One region of the Kribbella sp. NPDC051137 genome, then DNA from elsewhere that is predicted to be linked to it. Evidence: riboswitches for the same ligand, from Rfam matches in the RefSeq annotation. Region 1 holds a riboswitch; each other region holds the start of a gene.

The links. A riboswitch is a leader RNA that binds a small molecule or an ion and turns the genes downstream of it on or off. The one in region 1 is predicted to bind ZMP and ZTP.
Region 2: it holds a riboswitch for ZMP and ZTP, as region 1 does, so the genes downstream of both, folP (dihydropteroate synthase) here and AB0M51_RS07070 (glycine hydroxymethyltransferase) in region 1, are expected to answer to the same signal.
Region 3: it holds a riboswitch for ZMP and ZTP, as region 1 does, so the genes downstream of both, AB0M51_RS24550 (tetrahydrofolate dehydrogenase/cyclohydrolase catalytic domain-containing protein) here and AB0M51_RS07070 (glycine hydroxymethyltransferase) in region 1, are expected to answer to the same signal.
Region 4: it holds a riboswitch for ZMP and ZTP, as region 1 does, so the genes downstream of both, AB0M51_RS09210 (5-aminoimidazole-4-carboxamide ribonucleotide transformylase) here and AB0M51_RS07070 (glycine hydroxymethyltransferase) in region 1, are expected to answer to the same signal.

What each region holds. Positions count from the first base shown of each region.
Region 1 is NZ_JBFBBI010000001.1:1,485,787-1,489,989, reverse strand. Features, by position in the region: gene AB0M51_RS07075 (acyl-CoA dehydrogenase family protein) at 1-1,600, shown strand, start outside; ZMP/ZTP riboswitch at 1,599-1,681, shown strand; gene AB0M51_RS07070 (glycine hydroxymethyltransferase) at 1,711-3,159, shown strand; gene AB0M51_RS07065 (DHA2 family efflux MFS transporter permease subunit) at 3,163-4,203, opposite strand, start outside.
Region 2 is NZ_JBFBBI010000004.1:886,236-890,438, forward strand. Features, by position in the region: gene AB0M51_RS25335 (hypothetical protein) at 1-446, opposite strand, end outside; gene AB0M51_RS25340 (SigE family RNA polymerase sigma factor) at 443-937, opposite strand; gene AB0M51_RS25345 (phytanoyl-CoA dioxygenase family protein) at 1,005-1,781, opposite strand; gene folP (dihydropteroate synthase) at 1,814-2,644, opposite strand; ZMP/ZTP riboswitch at 2,664-2,752, opposite strand; gene AB0M51_RS25355 (hypothetical protein) at 2,757-3,221, opposite strand; gene AB0M51_RS25360 (ZIP family metal transporter) at 3,428-4,203, shown strand, end outside.
Region 3 is NZ_JBFBBI010000004.1:699,099-703,301, forward strand. Features, by position in the region: gene AB0M51_RS24540 (prephenate dehydrogenase) at 1-804, opposite strand, end outside; gene aroH (chorismate mutase) at 815-1,183, opposite strand; gene AB0M51_RS24550 (tetrahydrofolate dehydrogenase/cyclohydrolase catalytic domain-containing protein) at 1,214-2,074, opposite strand; ZMP/ZTP riboswitch at 2,094-2,179, opposite strand; gene AB0M51_RS24555 (NUDIX hydrolase) at 2,192-2,803, opposite strand; gene prcA (proteasome subunit alpha) at 2,800-3,729, opposite strand; gene prcB (proteasome subunit beta) at 3,755-4,203, opposite strand, start outside.
Region 4 is NZ_JBFBBI010000002.1:379,338-383,540, forward strand. Features, by position in the region: gene AB0M51_RS09195 (exo-alpha-sialidase) at 1-93, shown strand, start outside; gene AB0M51_RS09200 (MoaD/ThiS family protein) at 90-353, shown strand; gene AB0M51_RS09205 (AAA family ATPase) at 372-911, shown strand; gene AB0M51_RS09210 (5-aminoimidazole-4-carboxamide ribonucleotide transformylase) at 901-1,767, opposite strand; ZMP/ZTP riboswitch at 1,786-1,863, opposite strand; gene AB0M51_RS09215 (class I SAM-dependent methyltransferase) at 1,866-2,582, opposite strand; gene AB0M51_RS09220 (CHAP domain-containing protein) at 2,644-3,168, opposite strand; gene AB0M51_RS09225 (acetolactate synthase large subunit) at 3,578-4,203, shown strand, end outside.

The sequences.
Region 1 (4,203 bases):
CCAGGCTCCCCCACTGCGGGGCGTGAACTTCTTCACGCGGGACGCGGCCCTCGGTGACGCTCTGCGTCCGTACGCCGGGCTCACCGGCGACCTCACCGCGGATCCCGGCCTGACCCGGATCGGCGAGCTGGCCGGCTCCGAGGAGGCCCGCGCGCACGCCCTCCCGGCCAACCAGAACCCGCCCGTCCTACGGACCCACGACCGGTACGGGAACCGGATCGACGAGGTCGAGTTCCACCCGTCGTGGCACTGGCTGATGGAGCAGGCCGTCGGGTTCGGGCTGCAGGCCGCGCCGTGGACGAGCGACAGCCCCGCGCCGCACCTGCGACGGGCGGCCGGGTTCTACCTCTGGTCGCAGGTGGAGCCCGGGCACGGGTGCCCGATCTCGATGTCGTACGCCGCGGTCCCGGCGCTGCGCGCGGACGAGCGGCTGGCGGCGGAGTGGGTGCCGCGCCTGGCGTCCACGGAGTACGACGTACGCCGGCTGCCGGCCGCGGCGAAGGGCGGCGTACTGGCCGGGATGGGGATGACCGAGAAGCAGGGCGGGTCCGACGTACGGGCGAACCTGACGACGGCGACGCCGGCCGGGGACGTGTACCAGCTGGACGGGCACAAGTGGTTCTGCTCGGCGCCGCAGGTGGACGTTTTCCTGGTACTGGCGCAGGCGCCGGACGGGCTGAGCTGCTTCGTCGTACCCCGGGTACTTGCCGACGGCAATCGGAACCCGTTCGCGTTGCAGCGGCTGAAGGACAAGCTCGGGAACCGGTCGAACGCGTCGTCGGAGGTCGAGTTCCACGGGACGATCGGGTACCGGCTCGGCGACGAGGGGGCCGGCGTACGCACGATCATCGAGATGGTCGCGGCGACCCGTCTCGACTGCGTGCTCGGGTCGGCCGCGCTCCAGCGGCGCGCTCTCGTCGAGGCCGTCTGGCACACGCGCCACCGATCCGCCTTCGGTGGGCTGCTGTCGGACAAGCCCGCGATGCGGAACGTGCTCGCCGACCTGGCGATCGAGAGCGAAGCGGCAACAGCCCTCGCCATGCGCCTCGCCGCCGCCGTCGACGGGGGCAGCGAGGCTGAAGGGGCGTTCCGGCGGATCGGGTTGCCGTTGGCGAAGTTCTGGGTGTGCAAGCGGACGCCGTTCATGGTGGCCGAGGCGCTGGAATGTCTTGGCGGGAACGGGTACGTCGAGGAGTCCGGGCTGCCGCTGTTGTACCGGGAGTCGCCGTTGAACTCGATCTGGGAAGGGTCCGGCAACGTGAACGCGCTCGACGTACTGCGAGCGCTGCGCCGTCCGGAGTCGCTCGACGCCTGGCTGACGGAGCTGGCCGCGGTGCAGGGCGCGGACCAGCGGCTGGACGCGGCCGTGAACGACGTACTGCAAGCGCTTGCTGACGCGGAGAACGCAGAGGCAGGGGCGCGCCGGCTGGCCGCGCAGATGGCCCTGTGCCTGCAAGCTTCGTTGCTGATCAGGAACTCGACGCCGGAGGTCGCGGATGCGTTCGTGGCGTCCCGGCTGGCCGGCGATTGGGGCGGGGTGTTCGGGACGCTTCCGAGGACGACTCCCTTCGAGCGGATCCTCGAGCGCACGATAGGGTGAGCGACGTCGCGACTGGCGCGCTGAAGGTGGAGAACCACCGGGGAGCGAAACCCGTCGGCACCGTGCGCCTGGGTGCCTTCGACCCACTGCAAACCGCAGGAGAGACAACGATGACTCAACCCTTCGATGCCGCCGCCGCGTCGGCCGCGTACAACAACGCGCTGCAGGTGATCGCCGCGGTCGAACCGACGATCGCCGGCGCGATCAAGGCCGAGCTGGCCGACCAGCGGTCCTCGCTGAAGCTGATCGCCAGCGAGAACTACGCCTCCCCCGCCACGCTGCTCACGATGGGCAACTGGCTGTCGGACAAGTACGCCGAGGGCACCGTCGGGCACCGCTTCTACGCCGGCTGCCAGAACGTCGACACCGTCGAGCAGACCGCCGCCGACCACGCGCAGGCACTCTTCGACGCCCCGCACGCGTACGTCCAGCCGCACTCCGGCATCGACGCGAACCTGGTCGCGTTCTGGGCGATCCTGGCGCAGCGGATCGAGTCCCCGGCGCTCGCCGAGGCCGGTGCGAAGCACGTCAACGACCTGTCCGAGGAGGACTGGACCAAGCTCCGCAAGGCGCTCGGCGACCAGAAGATGCTCGGCATGTCGCTGGACGCCGGCGGTCACCTGACGCACGGTTTCCGGCCGAACATCTCCGGCAAGATGTTCAACCAGCACTCGTACGGCACGAACCCGGAGACGGGGCTGCTGGACTACGACGAGGTCGCCCGCAAGGCGCGCGAGTTCAAGCCGCTGATCCTGATCGCCGGCTACTCGGCGTACCCGCGCAAGGTGAACTTCGCCAAGATGCGCGAGATCGCCGACGAGGTCGGTGCCACGCTGATGGTCGACATGGCGCACTTCGCCGGCCTGGTCGCGGGCAAGGTGTTCACCGGCGACTTCGACCCGGTCCCGCACGCGCACGTCACCACGACGACCACGCACAAGTCGCTGCGCGGCCCGCGCGGCGGCATGGTGCTCTGCCAGCCGGAGTACGCCGAGTCCGTCGACCGCGGCTGCCCGATGGTGCTCGGCGGCCCGCTCAGCCAGACGATGGCCGCGAAGGCGGTCGCGCTGGCCGAAGCGCGGCAGCCCTCGTTCCGGGAGTACGCGCAGAACGTCGCGGACAACGCGGTCACGCTCGCCGAGGGACTGATGAAGCGCGGCGTCAAGCTCGTCACGGACGGCACGGAGAACCACCTCGTGCTGCTGGACGTCTCGTCGTACGGCATCACCGGCCGGCAGGCCGAGTCGGCGCTGCTCGACGCGGGCATCGTGACGAACCGGAACGCCGTACCGCGGGACCCGAACGGGGCCTGGTACACGTCCGGCGTCCGGATCGGTACGCCGGCGCTCACCACGCGCGGGTTCGGGGCCGACGAGTTCGACCGGGTGGCCGAGCTGATCGTCGACGTACTGTCGTCGACCACCCCGACCACCACGTCCGCGGGCGCCCCGTCGAAGGCGAAGTACGTCCTCGCCGACGGCGTCGCCGACAAGACCAAGGCCGCCTCGGCCGAGATGCTGGACAAGTTCCCGCTCTACCCGGGCCTCGAGCTCAGCTGATCCCTAGCCGACCACCGGCTGCCCGTCCTCAGCTTGCTGGGGGCGGGCAGCTCTTTTCGGCATCAGTACGGCGGCGAGGATCGCGCCGGCGACCGCGATGCCGCCGGAGACCCACATCGTGGTGTTGAGGCTGGTCAGGAACGCCTCCCGCACGCTGCTCGCCAGCCCCGCGGAGCCGGTCTTCGCCGCCACCGAGAGACCGCCCGCGAGACTCCGCTGCGCCGCGTCCGCGACCTGCGCCGGCAGACCGGTCGTGTCCACGTTGTGCCGGTAGACCGAGTTCAGCACGGTCCCGAGGACGGCGACGCCGACCGTCCCGCCGACCTGACGGAACGCCTGCAGCAATCCGGATCCGGTCCCGGCCCGCTCCGGGTCGAGGACGCCGAGCGCCGCGTTCATTGCCTGCGGCATCGAACACCCGAGCCCGAAACCGACCACCACGAACCAGCTCGCGGTGTAGCCGTACCCGGTGCCGAGGTCGGTGAACGCGCCGAGCACGAACCCGGCCGCCATCACCACGAACCCGGCCATCACGACCAGCCGGGTACCGATCCGCGACTCCACCGGCTCGGCCAGCTTCGCCCCGACGGTCATCCCGCCGATGAACGGCAACAGCTTCAGCCCGGTGTGCAACGCGTCCGAGCCGTTGATGCCCTGGAAGTACTGCGGCATCGTGAACAGCAGCCCGAAGATCGCGAACACCGACACCGTCAGCAGTACGGCGCCGCCGGTGAACACCCGCTCGCGGAACAGCCGCAGCTCGATCAGCGGCTCCCGGTTCCGCCGCTGCCAGATCAGGAACCCGGCGATCAGGACGACGGCCAGCCCGAGGGACACGATCGTGGCCGCGTCGGACCAGGACGTCTCGCCCGCCTTCGTCACGCCGTACACCAGGGTCGCGAGTCCGGCGCTGGACAGCACGATGCCGAGCCAGTCGATCGCCGGGCGGTTCGCGCTCCGGCTCTCCGGGACGAGCAGCGTCACCGCGAGTGCGGCCAGGAACGCGATCGGGACGTTGATCACGAAGATCCACTGCCAGCCGGC
Region 2 (4,203 bases), on a different contig from region 1:
GGGTACTTCAGGTTCGGACTCGTGAATCCCGCCGGCACCGACGAGCTCAGCTCGTTCATCAGCGTCACGGCTCGATCGGCGCGCGGCCCCGCGGTCGCCGTACGGTCGGTCTGGCCCTCCGGCCACGGATCACCGGACTTCCGGGTCGCGGGCGCCTTCGGGGTCACGGTGGAGACCGGCCGCGGCGTGGCGAGCGGGCGGCTGGTGCCGGTACCGCCGGCCACCATCGGGCTCGCCGGCCGGCTGCCTGCGTAATGCACGACCAGTGCCGGACCCGCTCCGAGGCCGACCGCCAGCGTGACGGCGGCGGCGCCGGTCACCGCGATCCTGCGCCGCTTGAGCGCCCGGCGGCCCTGGTCGAGGGCGCTCGCCGGGTCCATCGACGGCGGCGGAGTCGTCCGCACCATGAGGTCGTGCAGTGCCTCGCCGAGTTCCTCTTCCTTCATCGCACTCTCTCCTCTTCGAGCAGGCCGCGCAGCGTCGCCAACCCACGCGCAGCCTGGCTCTTGACGTTTCCGGTTGAGCATTCGAGCAACTCGGCCGTCTGTTCGACGGACTGGTCCTCCCAGTACCGCAGGACCAGAACGGCCCGTTGTCTCGGCGGTACCTTCGCGAGCGCCTCCAGCAACACGAGCCGTTCGTCGGCCAGGCCGGACGACGGCCCCGGCCGGTCGGTGTCCGCAGACCCGACCGACTCGTGCCGGAACCACCCGCGGCGGCGCTCGGACAGGAACGTCCGCAGGAGCGTCCGCCTGGTGTAGCTGTCCATCGCCTCGTGCCGCTGGATCCGGCGCCACACCAGGTAGAGCTTCGTGAACGTCTGCTGAACCAGGTCCTCCGCTCGATGCCAGTCGCCGCACAGCAGGTACGCCGTACCGCGCATGGCGTCGGAACGTGCGGCGAAGTACGCCTCGAACGCGGCGTCCCGGTCACTCATTTGTCCTCCCGGTCCTCGATACCGGGTTAGACACGCCTACGAGTGCGAAGTTGGTTGCATCGGCGGATCAGATCGGCAGCGGATCGTAGTTCGCGCCGAACGGGGCGTCCGGGCGGGTGAACTCTCCCAGCAGGGCGCGCCGCAGCGGCGTGGTGCGCTCGAGGAACTCGGGGTCGTTGCCGAAACGGTCGGCCGGGCGCACCCACGGCGGGCTGTAGACGTAGTGGGTCGTGAAGCGGTCGTAGTCGCCGTCGTGGCGGAAGGTCCGGTGCCACACACCGTTGTGGAACACCAGAGCGGCGCCGGCCTCGGCGCACACGACGTGGCCGATCGCGATGTCGTCCTTGTTCTTCCGGATCGACTCCGGCAGCGCGACCCGGGAGCGGTGGCTGCCGGGAATCAGTTCCATGTTGCCCATGCCGGGCACGGTCTGGTCGGTGAGCAGGTACGACACGCGGAGCTGCAGCAACGGAACCGGGTAGCCCACTTCCTTGAAGTCGTACGCCGACGATCCGTCCTGGTGCCAGCCGCCGTTCCCCGCGTGCGCGGGCTGCATGGTGTTCCAGCCGGCCTGCAGCACGAACCGGTCGCCGAGCAGGCCCTGCACCTTCGGCAGTACGTCGGGATGATCGATCAGCCGCTCGAGAACCGGCTCGCTCTCGTAGGTCCGGCCGATCTGCCCGAACTCGCGCTCGCGGCTCGCGTGCAGCCGCTGCGAGACGTCGTACGCCTCGGCGGCCTCGTCCTTCGTCAGGACGCCGGGAATCAGGAAGTAGCCCCACGACTCGAAGATGAAGCGGTCAGTCTCGGTCAGCGGACCTTTGCCGACGACGGGATCGAGCATGACTGTGCCCTCTTTTCCTGGTGAAACGGCGGTCACCATCCAATTCTGATGCCGCGCCTGTACCGATAAACATCGAACTCGGCCAGGGCGTCCCGAACGAGCAAGGCGTCCCTCAGACCCGCGGGGTCGTGTGTCCGGATGTAGTCGGCGCCCTGGTCGGCCGCGGACAGCTCGGCCGCGAGGGTGGCCGCTGCGATCCCCCCGAGGTCCGTTCCCGTGATAGCCCGCAGGAACGACTTCCGCGACGGCGACACCAGGATCGGCAGCCCGTACCGCTCCTTCAACCGCGCGAGGTCCGCCAGCACCGCGATCGACGGCTCCGGTGTGCTCCCGAGGAAGTAGCCGAGCCCCGGATCCAACACCAACCGCTCAGGCCCGATCCCGGCACCCTCGAGCGCCGCGATCCGCCGGTCGAAGAACGCCTCGATCCGGCCCCAGATCGCGCCCGCGTCGGTCACCACCCGCGTCGCCGGTCCGGTTCGCTGGACGGAGTGCATCACCACGAGCCGGCACGACGAGTCGGCGAGTTCGCCGTACGGCCGGGCGAACCCGCCGATGTCGTTCAGGTACGACGCCCCGCGCGCGAGCGCCCACCGCTGAGCCTCGGGGTGAAACGAGTCCACGCCCCACGGGATCCCTTCCAGCCCGTCGACCACTCGGTCCAGCCTCGCGATCTCCTCCTCCGGCGGCACCCGCTCCGCGTCCGGATGACTCGACGCCGGCCCGAGCTCCACGACGTCGGCGCCGGCCGCGGCCAGCTCCCGGGCGTGCGCGATCGCAGCCTCGGGCAACAGGTAGCGTCCCCCGTCCGAGAACGAGTCGCGCGTGACATTGACGATCCCCACCAACCGCGGGCGAACCATGGCAGGCCTCCAGCTCGATCCCAGAAGCCCAGGCGCACGGCACACGTCATCCAGACGGGACCGCTCCCCGGTGGTACCCCACCTCACGCGCCAGTCACGGTCCGGCCCCAGCCTAACGGCACACGCGTCGACGTCGGGCCCCTGTCGTCCGCAGGTACGAATGGGCTGTGTCGATCGACAGGCCGGTGCAGGCGATCCCCAGTACGCCGTGGTACCACCGCCAGCCGACGCCCAACCCGATGAAGCCGTCCAGCGCCATGATTCCGCCGCCCGCGGCAACGGGCAGCACCAGGGCGGTGAGCGCGACCAGCATCAGGGGACGCGGGATTCTCCGGCCGATCGACGTCACGGTCGCGAGCACGATGCAGGCGGCGAGCACGCCACTCGCGGAAGCCAGCGACTGGGCGACCACCGGATCCAACGGGTAGCGGTCAGCCTCGGCAGCCGACACCGGCGGACCGCCCGGAAACCCCAGCCTCCCTTGCCACGCACGCACAGCCTTCCCCGCGGCATACCCGGCGAACAGCACAGCGAGCAGGTACGCCGGCCACTGCCGGACGCGCGCAGGTTCATCCATGCGACTGAACGTAACGACATCGGCACCGCCGCCCATCCCCCGTCCGGGTGAACCGTCTCCCCGCTCCGGGTGACGTATCCAGACGCCTTGCTCCTCAGCGGATTCTCAGTGGGAGCGGGAGTTCCAGCTCAGGACTTGTGAGGTCAGCCTTGCCTCACCTAATGTCCGAGCTGCACTTCTGCGTTCCCCTTTCCCGGAGAGTTCTGATGTCCAGCTCGCAGGTCGCGGTTCTCGGCGCTGTCGCCGGCCTCACCATCTATCTCGGTCTCCCGATCGGCCGGCTGCGCAATCCCGCGCCTCGGCTCAAGGCAGGCCTGAACGCGGTCGCGATCGGCATCCTGCTCTTCCTGCTCTGGGACGTCCTCGCCCACGCCTGGGAGCCGATCGACACCGCGCTCGCGGACAAGCATTGGGGTACGACGCTGGGCAACGGCCTGGTCCTGGCTGCCGGGCTGGGGATCGGGCTGCTCGGCCTGGTGTACTACGACCGCTGGATGGCCCGGCGGCGTACGGCGCAACCGAAACCCGGCCCCGGTGCGGCCGCGACCGGCGATCCGGCGCTGAGGCCGCAGACAGCCTCGGCCGCGGCCGGCCTGGCCACGATGATCGCCACCGGGATCGGCCTGCACAACTTCGCCGAGGGTCTCGCGATCGGCAACTCCGCGGCGACCGGCGAGATGTCGCTCGCCGTGCTGCTGATCATCGGGTTCGCCCTGCACAACGCCACCGAGGGCTTCGGCATCGTCGCACCGCTCGCAGCCGCAGGCGAGCGGCCGTCCTGGCTGACCCTCGCGCTGCTCGGGCTGATCGGCGGCGGCCCGACGTTCGTCGGGACGCTCATCGGGCAGCGGTTCGTCAACGACACGTTGTCGGTGGCGTTCCTCGGCCTCGCCGCGGGTTCGATCCTGTACGTCGTCATCGAACTACTGGCAGTCGCTCGCAGGGCCGGCCTCAAGGAACTCACCACCTGGTGCATCCTGCT
Region 3 (4,203 bases), on a different contig from region 1:
CACCCCCTGGCCGAGGATCGCGGTCAGCTCCTCGCCCGCCTCTTCCTTGCCGAGGGCAACCAGTAGCCGGTCGAGCTCGCCGCGGATCTGCTCCAGCAGGCCGGTCAGCGCGGTCGAGTTCGCGGACACGATCTGGGTCCACAGCCGGGGGTCGCCGGCCGCGATCCGGGTGACGTCGCGGACGCCCTGGCCGGACAGTTCGAGGTGCGACGACGGCGCGTCGGCCAGCGTCCCGGCGGCGAGCGCGGACATCAGGTGCGGCAGGTGGGAGACCCGTGCGACGCCGAGGTCGTGGTCCGCCACGGACATCTCGACCGTCCGGGCACCGCACGCCTCGGCCAGCCGCCGTACCAGATCCACGGCCTGCGGATCGCTGGTCTCGTGCGGGGTGATCGCCCAGGTGGCCCCGTCGAACAGGTCGGCGCGCGCGGCCAGCGGGCCGTTGCGTTCCGAGCCGGCCATCGGGTGGCTTCCGACGTACCTGCTGACGTCCTCCGCCAGCTTGCGTGCGTCCGCGAGCGGCTTGCTCTTCACGCTGGCCGCGTCCGTCACGACCGCTGTGGTCTGGTCGAGCTGCGCGGCGACGACCGCGCCGACATGATCCGGCGGTACGGCGACCACGACGAGCTGCGGCTCGATCTCCACCTGCCGCGAGCCGGCGCCGATCCGCTCGGCCATCAACGCGTTGTCGGGGTTGCCGTCGACGAGCTCGACAACCACCCCCAGCCGGGCCAGCGCCAGCCCGATCGACGTCCCGATCAACCCGGTCCCGACAATGCGGACCGGGCCGCGCAGTTCGGTCACCGTGTCGCCTTCACTGGGCGCCGGTCAGGTCTGGGCGCAGAGCGACCGCGCCGTGCAGGTACACGTGCTGGATCTTGTCCCGCGAACGCGGTGTCTCGGTGTGCAGCATCAGCCGGACGACGCGCGGCAACGCGTGCGGCACCGGGATCTCCTGCATGCAGATCAGCGGTACGTCGGTGAGCCCGATCTGGCGGCCCGCGACCGCCGGGAACTCCGAGCGGAGGTCCGACGTGACCGTGAACAGGATGCTGATCAGATCCTCGTTCTCCAGATCGTTCGCCTCCAGGACCGCCTTCACCAGCTCCGCGGTCCGCTCGAGCAGATGCTCGCGCTCGTCCACGTCCAGCTGGGTGGCCCCCCGGATCGCGCGTACCGCCACGTGTCGCCTCCTAGTTCGTCTCCCCCAACCCTAGTTCAGGGTAGTCAAGGCGTGGACAGCCGTCTCAGCCGCGTCGACCGTCTGCTCCAGCAGCAGCGCGATCGTCATCGGGCCGACACCGCCCGGCACCGGGGTGATCAGCCGCGCGACCTCGGCCGCCTCGGCGAAGTGCACGTCGCCGACGTTGCCCTCGTTGTACCCGGCGTCGACCACCACCGCGCCCGGCTTCAGCCAGTCGCCGCGGACGAAGTTCGGCTTGCCGACGGCGGCGATCACCACGTCGGCGGTCCGCACCAGGTCGGCGAGGTCGCGGGTCCGGGAGTGCGCGTACGTGACGGTCGCGTTCGATGCCAGCAGCAACATGCCGGCCGGCTTGCCGAGGATCGGGCTGCGGCCGATCACGACCGCGTGCGCGCCCTCGAGCGGTACGTCGTACGCCGCCAGCAGCCGCATGATCCCGCCGGGCGTCGCGGACCGGAACCCGGGATCCCCGAAGGCCATCGCCGCGAACGATCGCATCGTCACGCCGTCCACGTCCTTGGCCGGGTCGATCGCCTCGAAGGCGGCCCGCTCGTCGATCTGCGCGGGCACCGGGTGCTGCAGCAGGATCCCGTGCACCGCCGGGTCCTCCGACAGCTTGGTGAGCTCCGCGACCAGCTCCTCCGTGGTCGTGGTGGCCGGCAGGACGACGCTGCGGGACGCGATGCCCGCCTTCTTCGACCGGTTCTGCTTCATCCGTACGTAGGTCGCGGACGCCGGGTCGTCGCCGACCAGCACGGTCGCCAGGCACGGCTGTACGCCGTACTTCTCCTGCAGGGCGCTCGCCCGCTCCGCCGCCTTGGCCACCATCTCGGCGGCGAGGTCGGTCCCGATCATCAGCTCAGCACTCATGCGCGCACTCCTCGACGTTCGAAGGTGCCCAGGCGCGCGGCGAAGCCGGATGGCAGACCGTTCCCCGGTGGTTCATCCACCTCAACGCCAGTCGCGGTCCGGCTTCAGAGTACCGGGTCAGAGCAGGCCGGCGTGGTCGAGGGCGAGGTAGGCGGCGTCGATGCCGGTCATCGCGCCGGGGTTGCGGAGTTCGGCGCGGAAAGCGTCGACGGTGAGTTCGACCGGGACGCAGTCCTCGGTCTCGTCGAGTTGCTGTTTGCCGTCGGGACGGCAGCCACGGGCGATCGCGACGTACTTGCGGAACGTCGAGGACGCACCGGACCATTGCCAGCCGACCACGTCGAGGGTCTCGCAGGTGTACCCGGTCTCCTCCTCGAGCTCGCGGGCGCCCGCCACCGCGACCTCCTCGCCGGGCTCGACGAGACCGCCCGGAAGGTTCGTGACCACGGTATCGGGTCCGGCGCGGAACATCCGGATCGTCACGATCCGCCCCTCCGGCGTCAACGGCAACACCGTCACGCCGGCGTCCACCCCGGCCTCGCGCCCGGACACATCCCACTCGACCTCGCGCCCGTCGGGCATCCGGTACCGCCGGAGGCGCACCGACAGGAAGCGCTCGAACCCGACCTCCTCCCCCAGCAACTCCCACGGAGCCGGGTCGGCGGGTGCCGTAGACAGCTCAGCCGCCACGTTTTCCGTGGCGGCTGAGCTCTCGATCTGGTCCGTCACAGCGGACGGTTGTCGTCGGGGTCTTCCGGCGGGGCCACCGGTGCGTCGTCATCGTCGGACGGCGGGGCGACCGGGGCCTCGGTGGATCCGGCGTCCTCGGCCTTCGCCGAAGACTCACCGGCCGAGCCGGCGCCGGCACCGTTCCCGCCGTCGGACGCCTCCTCGGAGGAGTCGCCGTCGGAGGAGTCGGCGTCGGAGGAGTCGGCGTCGGAGGGGGCGGTGGCCGGGCGGGACTCGGACAGGATCCGTTCCAGCGTCTCCTCGGAGATCCGCTTGAACTTGCGCACCTGTGACCGGGTCCGGTCCAGCACAGCGACCTCGAGCTGGTCCGGCGTCAACTGCCGGACCTCGGTGCCGTCGTGGGCCAGGGCGTCGACCGCGAGCCGGAGCGCACCCGCCAGCGAGATGCCTTCCTGGTAGTGCTCGCCGACGTAGTCCGCGACCTGGTCGGCCGGGCCGCCCATCACGGCGTACCCCTGCACGTCGGCGATCGAACCGTCGTACGTGAGCCGGTAGATCTGGTCGTCGCCGGCGCTCGCGCCGACCTCCGCGACCAGGATCTCCACCTCGAGCGGCTTCTCGCCGCCGGAGGAGAAGATCGCGCCGAGGGTCTGCGCGTACGCGTTGGCGAGCGCGCGGCCGGTCACGTCACGGCGGTCGTACGAGTACCCGCGCATGTCGGCGAGCCGGACGCCGGCGATCCGCAGGTTCTCGAACTCGTTGTACCGGCCGACGGCGGCGAAGGCCATCCGGTCGTAGATCTCGGCCACCTTGTGCAACGCGGGCGACCGGTTCTCCGCGACGAACAGGATGCCGTCGGCATACTGCAGCGCGATCGCGCTGCGGCCCTTGCTGATGCCCTTCCGGGCGAAGTCCGCCCGGTCCCGCATCAGCTGCTCGGGCGAGACGTAGAAAGGAACGCTCATCGAGTCCTCTGTGAGTTCGGGGTGATCAGGTCAGGGACGGCGCGGCCGGGCCGTCGGGACGCTGGTGCCGCTGCTCCCAGGCCGCGTCGACCAGGGAGGCCACCTCGTCCTCGGGCAGCCGCCGGTAACCGTCCGCGGTGACCACGCCGACCACCGGGAAGATCCGCCGCAGCATGTCCGGGCCACCGGTCGCCGAGTCGTCGTCGGCGGCGTCGATCAGGGACTGGATCGCCACCGTCACGCAGTCGGTCTCGGACAGGTCCTCGCGGTAGAGCTTCTTCAGCGCGCCGCGGGCGAACAGCGAGCCCGATCCGACGCTGTAGAAGTGGGTCTCCTCGTACCGCCCGCCGGTCGGGTCGTAGGAGAAGATCCGCCCGCCCTTGATGTCCTCGTCGTACCCCGCGAACAGCGGCACCACGGTGAGGCCCTGCATCGCCATCGGCAGGTTGCCCCGGATCAGCGCGCTGAGCCGGT
Region 4 (4,203 bases), on a different contig from region 1:
GTCTACGCGAGCGCCGACGCCGGCGACACCTGGGTCCAGGTCGCCGGCCACCTGCCCGACATCCTCACGGTCCGCGCAGCGGTGCTCGAATGATCGCTGTCCGGCTGCCGACGGTGCTCCGCCCGTTCGCGGGCGGAGCCGAACGCGTGGAGGCCGACGGCTCGACCGTCGGCGAGGTGTTCGCCGCCCTGCAACCGGCCCTCCGCCGGCGCCTGACCGACGAGCAGGGAGCGGTCCGCCGGCACGTCAACGTCTACCTCCGCGACGAGAACATCCGCGACCTGAACGGCCTCGGCACCCAGGTGCGCGACGGCGACGAACTCCTGATACTCCCGAGCGTCGCGGGCGGTTGATCGGTACTGTCGGTCGGCATGAGCGACGTGCTGCTGCTGACCGGCCCGTCCGGCTCGGGCAAGACGACCGTGGCGCGGCTGGTGGCCACCGACGCGGCCCGGCCGACGGTGCACGTGACCACCGACGAGTTCTTCCGCGCGATCCGGACCGGCTTCATCCCGCCGTACCTGCCGGAATCGCAACGGCAGAACGTCGTGGTGGTGGACGCGATCGTCGCGGCGGTCGCGGTGTTCGCCGACGGCGGGTACGACGTCGTGGTGGACGGCGTCATCGGACCGTGGTTCCTGCCGCCCTACCGGGCCGCGGCCGCCGAGAGGGAGTGGCAGATGTCGTACGTCGTCCTGCGGCCGGATCTCGCCACCACGCTGGAGCGCGGGCAGGCACGCGGCGGTGTCGAGTTGACCGACACCGAGGCGCTCACCGCGCTGCACGGCGCCTTCGCGGACCTCGGCGAGCTCGAGCGGCACGTGATCGACAGCACCCGTCTCGACGCGGCACAGACCGCCGCCGAGGTCCGCAAAGCTGTTGCTGAGGGCACCTACCTGCTCAGTGCCTGAACAGCCGCAGCCCCGTGGCGGTCCAGGTGATTCCGAGCGCGGCGCAGGCGGCGGCGACCTCGTCGGAGCGGATCGATCCGCCGGGCTCGACGATGTGCGTGACGCCGTACCGGTGTGCGACCTCGACGTTGTCGGCGAAGGGCAGGTGGCCGTCGGAGACCATCGTCACCCCGGTGAGAGGCTCGGTGGACCAGAGCGCCGCCTTCTCGCCGGCCAGGCGGGTGCAGTCGACGCGGGACTGCTGCCCGGCCCCGACGCCGATCGTCATCCGGTCCTTCACCAGCACCACGGTGTTCGACTGGGTGTAGCGCGCCACGATCATCCCGAGCACCGCGTCGTCCGGCAGGTCGCGGGGGAGCGGCGCGGCGTCCCGCTCCTGCGTCAGCCGTACGCCGTACAGCTCGCGCACCTCCTCCGCCGGCGGCTCGTACGCCGGGTCCATCTCGAGCACCAGATACGTCCCGCGCTTCTTCGCCGCGAGGATCTCCGGTACGCCGTCGTCGTACCCGGGCGCGATGATCCCGTCCGACACGACCCGCTTCAGCACCGCGGCCAGCTCCAGGTCGACGGGATGCGACACCGCCACGAAATCGCCGTACGACGACTTCGGATCCGCGGCCCGCGCCCGCGTGTACGCCTCCGCCGCCGTCGTACCGAGCGCGGCCCCCGCGGGCGACACGTGCTTGTACGACGCCGCCGCCGGTACGCCGAACCGCTCCGCCGCCTCCCGTACCAGCTGCCATCCGGTCAACGCGTCGAGGATGTTGATGTACGACGGGGCACCCGCGAGCACCGTGAACGGCGCGTTCTCGAGGGTGGCCGCCTGATGGGGATTCATGCCGTACCGCAGACGCATCGGGACCTCCGAACTGCTCGAAGACGCCCAGGCGGACGACGCCTTGTCCGGAAGCTCCCTGGTGGTGATCCACCCTCGCCAGTCGCGGTAGGGCCAGCCTACTTCGTCGCCCGCACCACCAGCAGCCGGGAGTCCGCGGCCGGCGGCTCACCGTGCCAGCCGCCGTCGACGACCACGTCGGAGAAGCCTGCCGCGCGCAGGTCGGCGGTGATCTCGTCGGCGGACCGGAAGTACAGGACGTTCCGGTAGACGGCGTCGTGCCCGTCCTCGAACACGTTGTGCGCGTCGAACACCACCCGTCCGTCCGCGATCTCGACCAGCTCGAGCCACTCCTTCAGGTGCCCGGCGACGGTGTCGCGTTCGCCGTACGTCGCCTCGCTCGTCCACTGTTCCCAGGCGCGCATCGCCGGGTTCCGGGACTCGAACGCGAACCTGCCGCCGGGGCGCAGCGCGGCGGACAACGCGACCACGGTGTCGGCGTGCTGCGCGACGTGCATCATCGTGTTGCCGCTGCTGACCACGAGGTCCACGTCGCCCGTCGGCTCGACGACGCGGTGGTCGCCCTCGATCCAGGTGACCGCGTCGGCGCCGGGCTGCTTGCGCGCGTACCCGAGCATCGTGGAGCTGGGGTCGATGCCGATCACTTCCCGTCCGGGCGCGACCAGCGACCGCGTCAGCAGACCGGTACCGCAGCCGAAGTCGAGGACCTTCGCGGTGCCTTCGGCCAAGGCACGGTAGTACGCGTGGTCCTCCCCGGCCGGGTTGTCCAGGTCGTAGAGCTGCACCAGCTGTTCGTCGCCGTAAGGATCAGTCACCCCGAAGAGCCTAGGGGCCGGTGCGGGTGGGACGAGTACCCGCACCGGCCTGTCCGGGGAACTACTGCGCCGAGACCCAGCCGTAGATGTCGGCCGGGCGGCCGGCGGCCTCGGCGTGCTTCGGGTCGAACGGTCCGTGCTTGCTCACCTGGTTGCCGGAGTTGCCTTCGACCGTGGTGATTCTCCCGTCGGTGCCGACGGCAACGACCACGCCGGTGTGCACGCTGGTGTCGGTGTTGTCCGGGCCGGTGCCGTACAGCACGATGTCGCCGGGCTGCAGGCCGGTGTTGCCGGCGTGCGCGCGGCCGCGGTCCTGACCCCAGGTGTAGATGTCGCCGGTGAAGCCGTAGTTCGGGATGTCGATGCCGGCCTGCCGCCAGGTCCAGGTGGCGAAGTGCGCGCACCACGGCTCACACGGGCCGTACGGGTTGCAGTTGCTGCCGGGCGGGGTCTCCTGCTGGCCGACCTCGCCGTTCGCGGCGTTCACGATCGCTGTCCGGGTGTCGGCCGCGGACGCCGTCAGCGACAGCGTTCCGGTGAGCGCGACGAGGACGGAGGCGACGAGCAGACGTAACGAGAGGCGCATGGGTCACTCCGATCTGGAGAGGGGGCGGTAGAAATCTTTCAAACGATCTCTGCAGATCAGTATGTGACTAACGAACATCCCGGATCCATCACAGCGCCGTCACGGTACGATGGCACTGCTCGTAAGACGGTCGTCTCAGAAATTGAGACGGTAGGCGGCTGAACTTGACCCGGTCGGCAGGTTTCGGCGAATAATGCCTACATGCGATCGATTCTCCTCGTACTTGTGCGGCGCGCCGACTGACGCGACCACAGAGTCGAGCGCGCCCCTTCAGCCAACCCGGCGGAAGGGGTTTTTTGTTGCCAATGCGACTATCCGCGACCCGGAAGCGCACGGACAACGGCCACAAGCGAGGATGGATCGGTCGCGATAAGTACAGACATCGTGACAGGACTGAGGGAAGGCACTCATGAGTGAGCAGCTGACCGGGGCACAGGCTCTGATCCGCGCACTGGAACATGCCGGAGTGGACACCGTCTTCGGCATCCCGGGTGGCGCGATCCTCCCGGCGTACGACCCGATGCTCGACTCGACCCAGATCCGCCACATCCTGGTACGTCACGAGCAGGGCGCCGGCCACGCCGCCCAGGGGTACGCCGCGGCGTCCGGCAAGGTCGGAGTCTGCATGGCGACCTCCGGGCCGGGCGCGACCAACCTGGTGACGCCGATCGCCGATGCCTACATGGACTCGGTGCCGATGGTCGCGATCACCGGCCAGGTGGCGGGCGCCGCGATCGGGACCGACGCCTTCCAGGAGGCGGACATCCGCGGCATCACGATGCCGATCACCAAGCACAACTTCCTGGTGACCGACCCGAACGAGATCGCGACCACGATCGCCGAGGCGTTCCACATCGCCTCCACCGGCCGGCCCGGCCCGGTGCTGGTGGACGTCACCAAGGACGCGATGCAGACCACCGGCGTCGACTTCCAGTGGCCGACCGAGCTCGCGCTGCCCGGCTACCGGCCGGTGACCCGCCCGCACCCGAAGCAGGTGCGCGAGGCGGCCCGGCTGATCGTCGCCGCGGAGAAGCC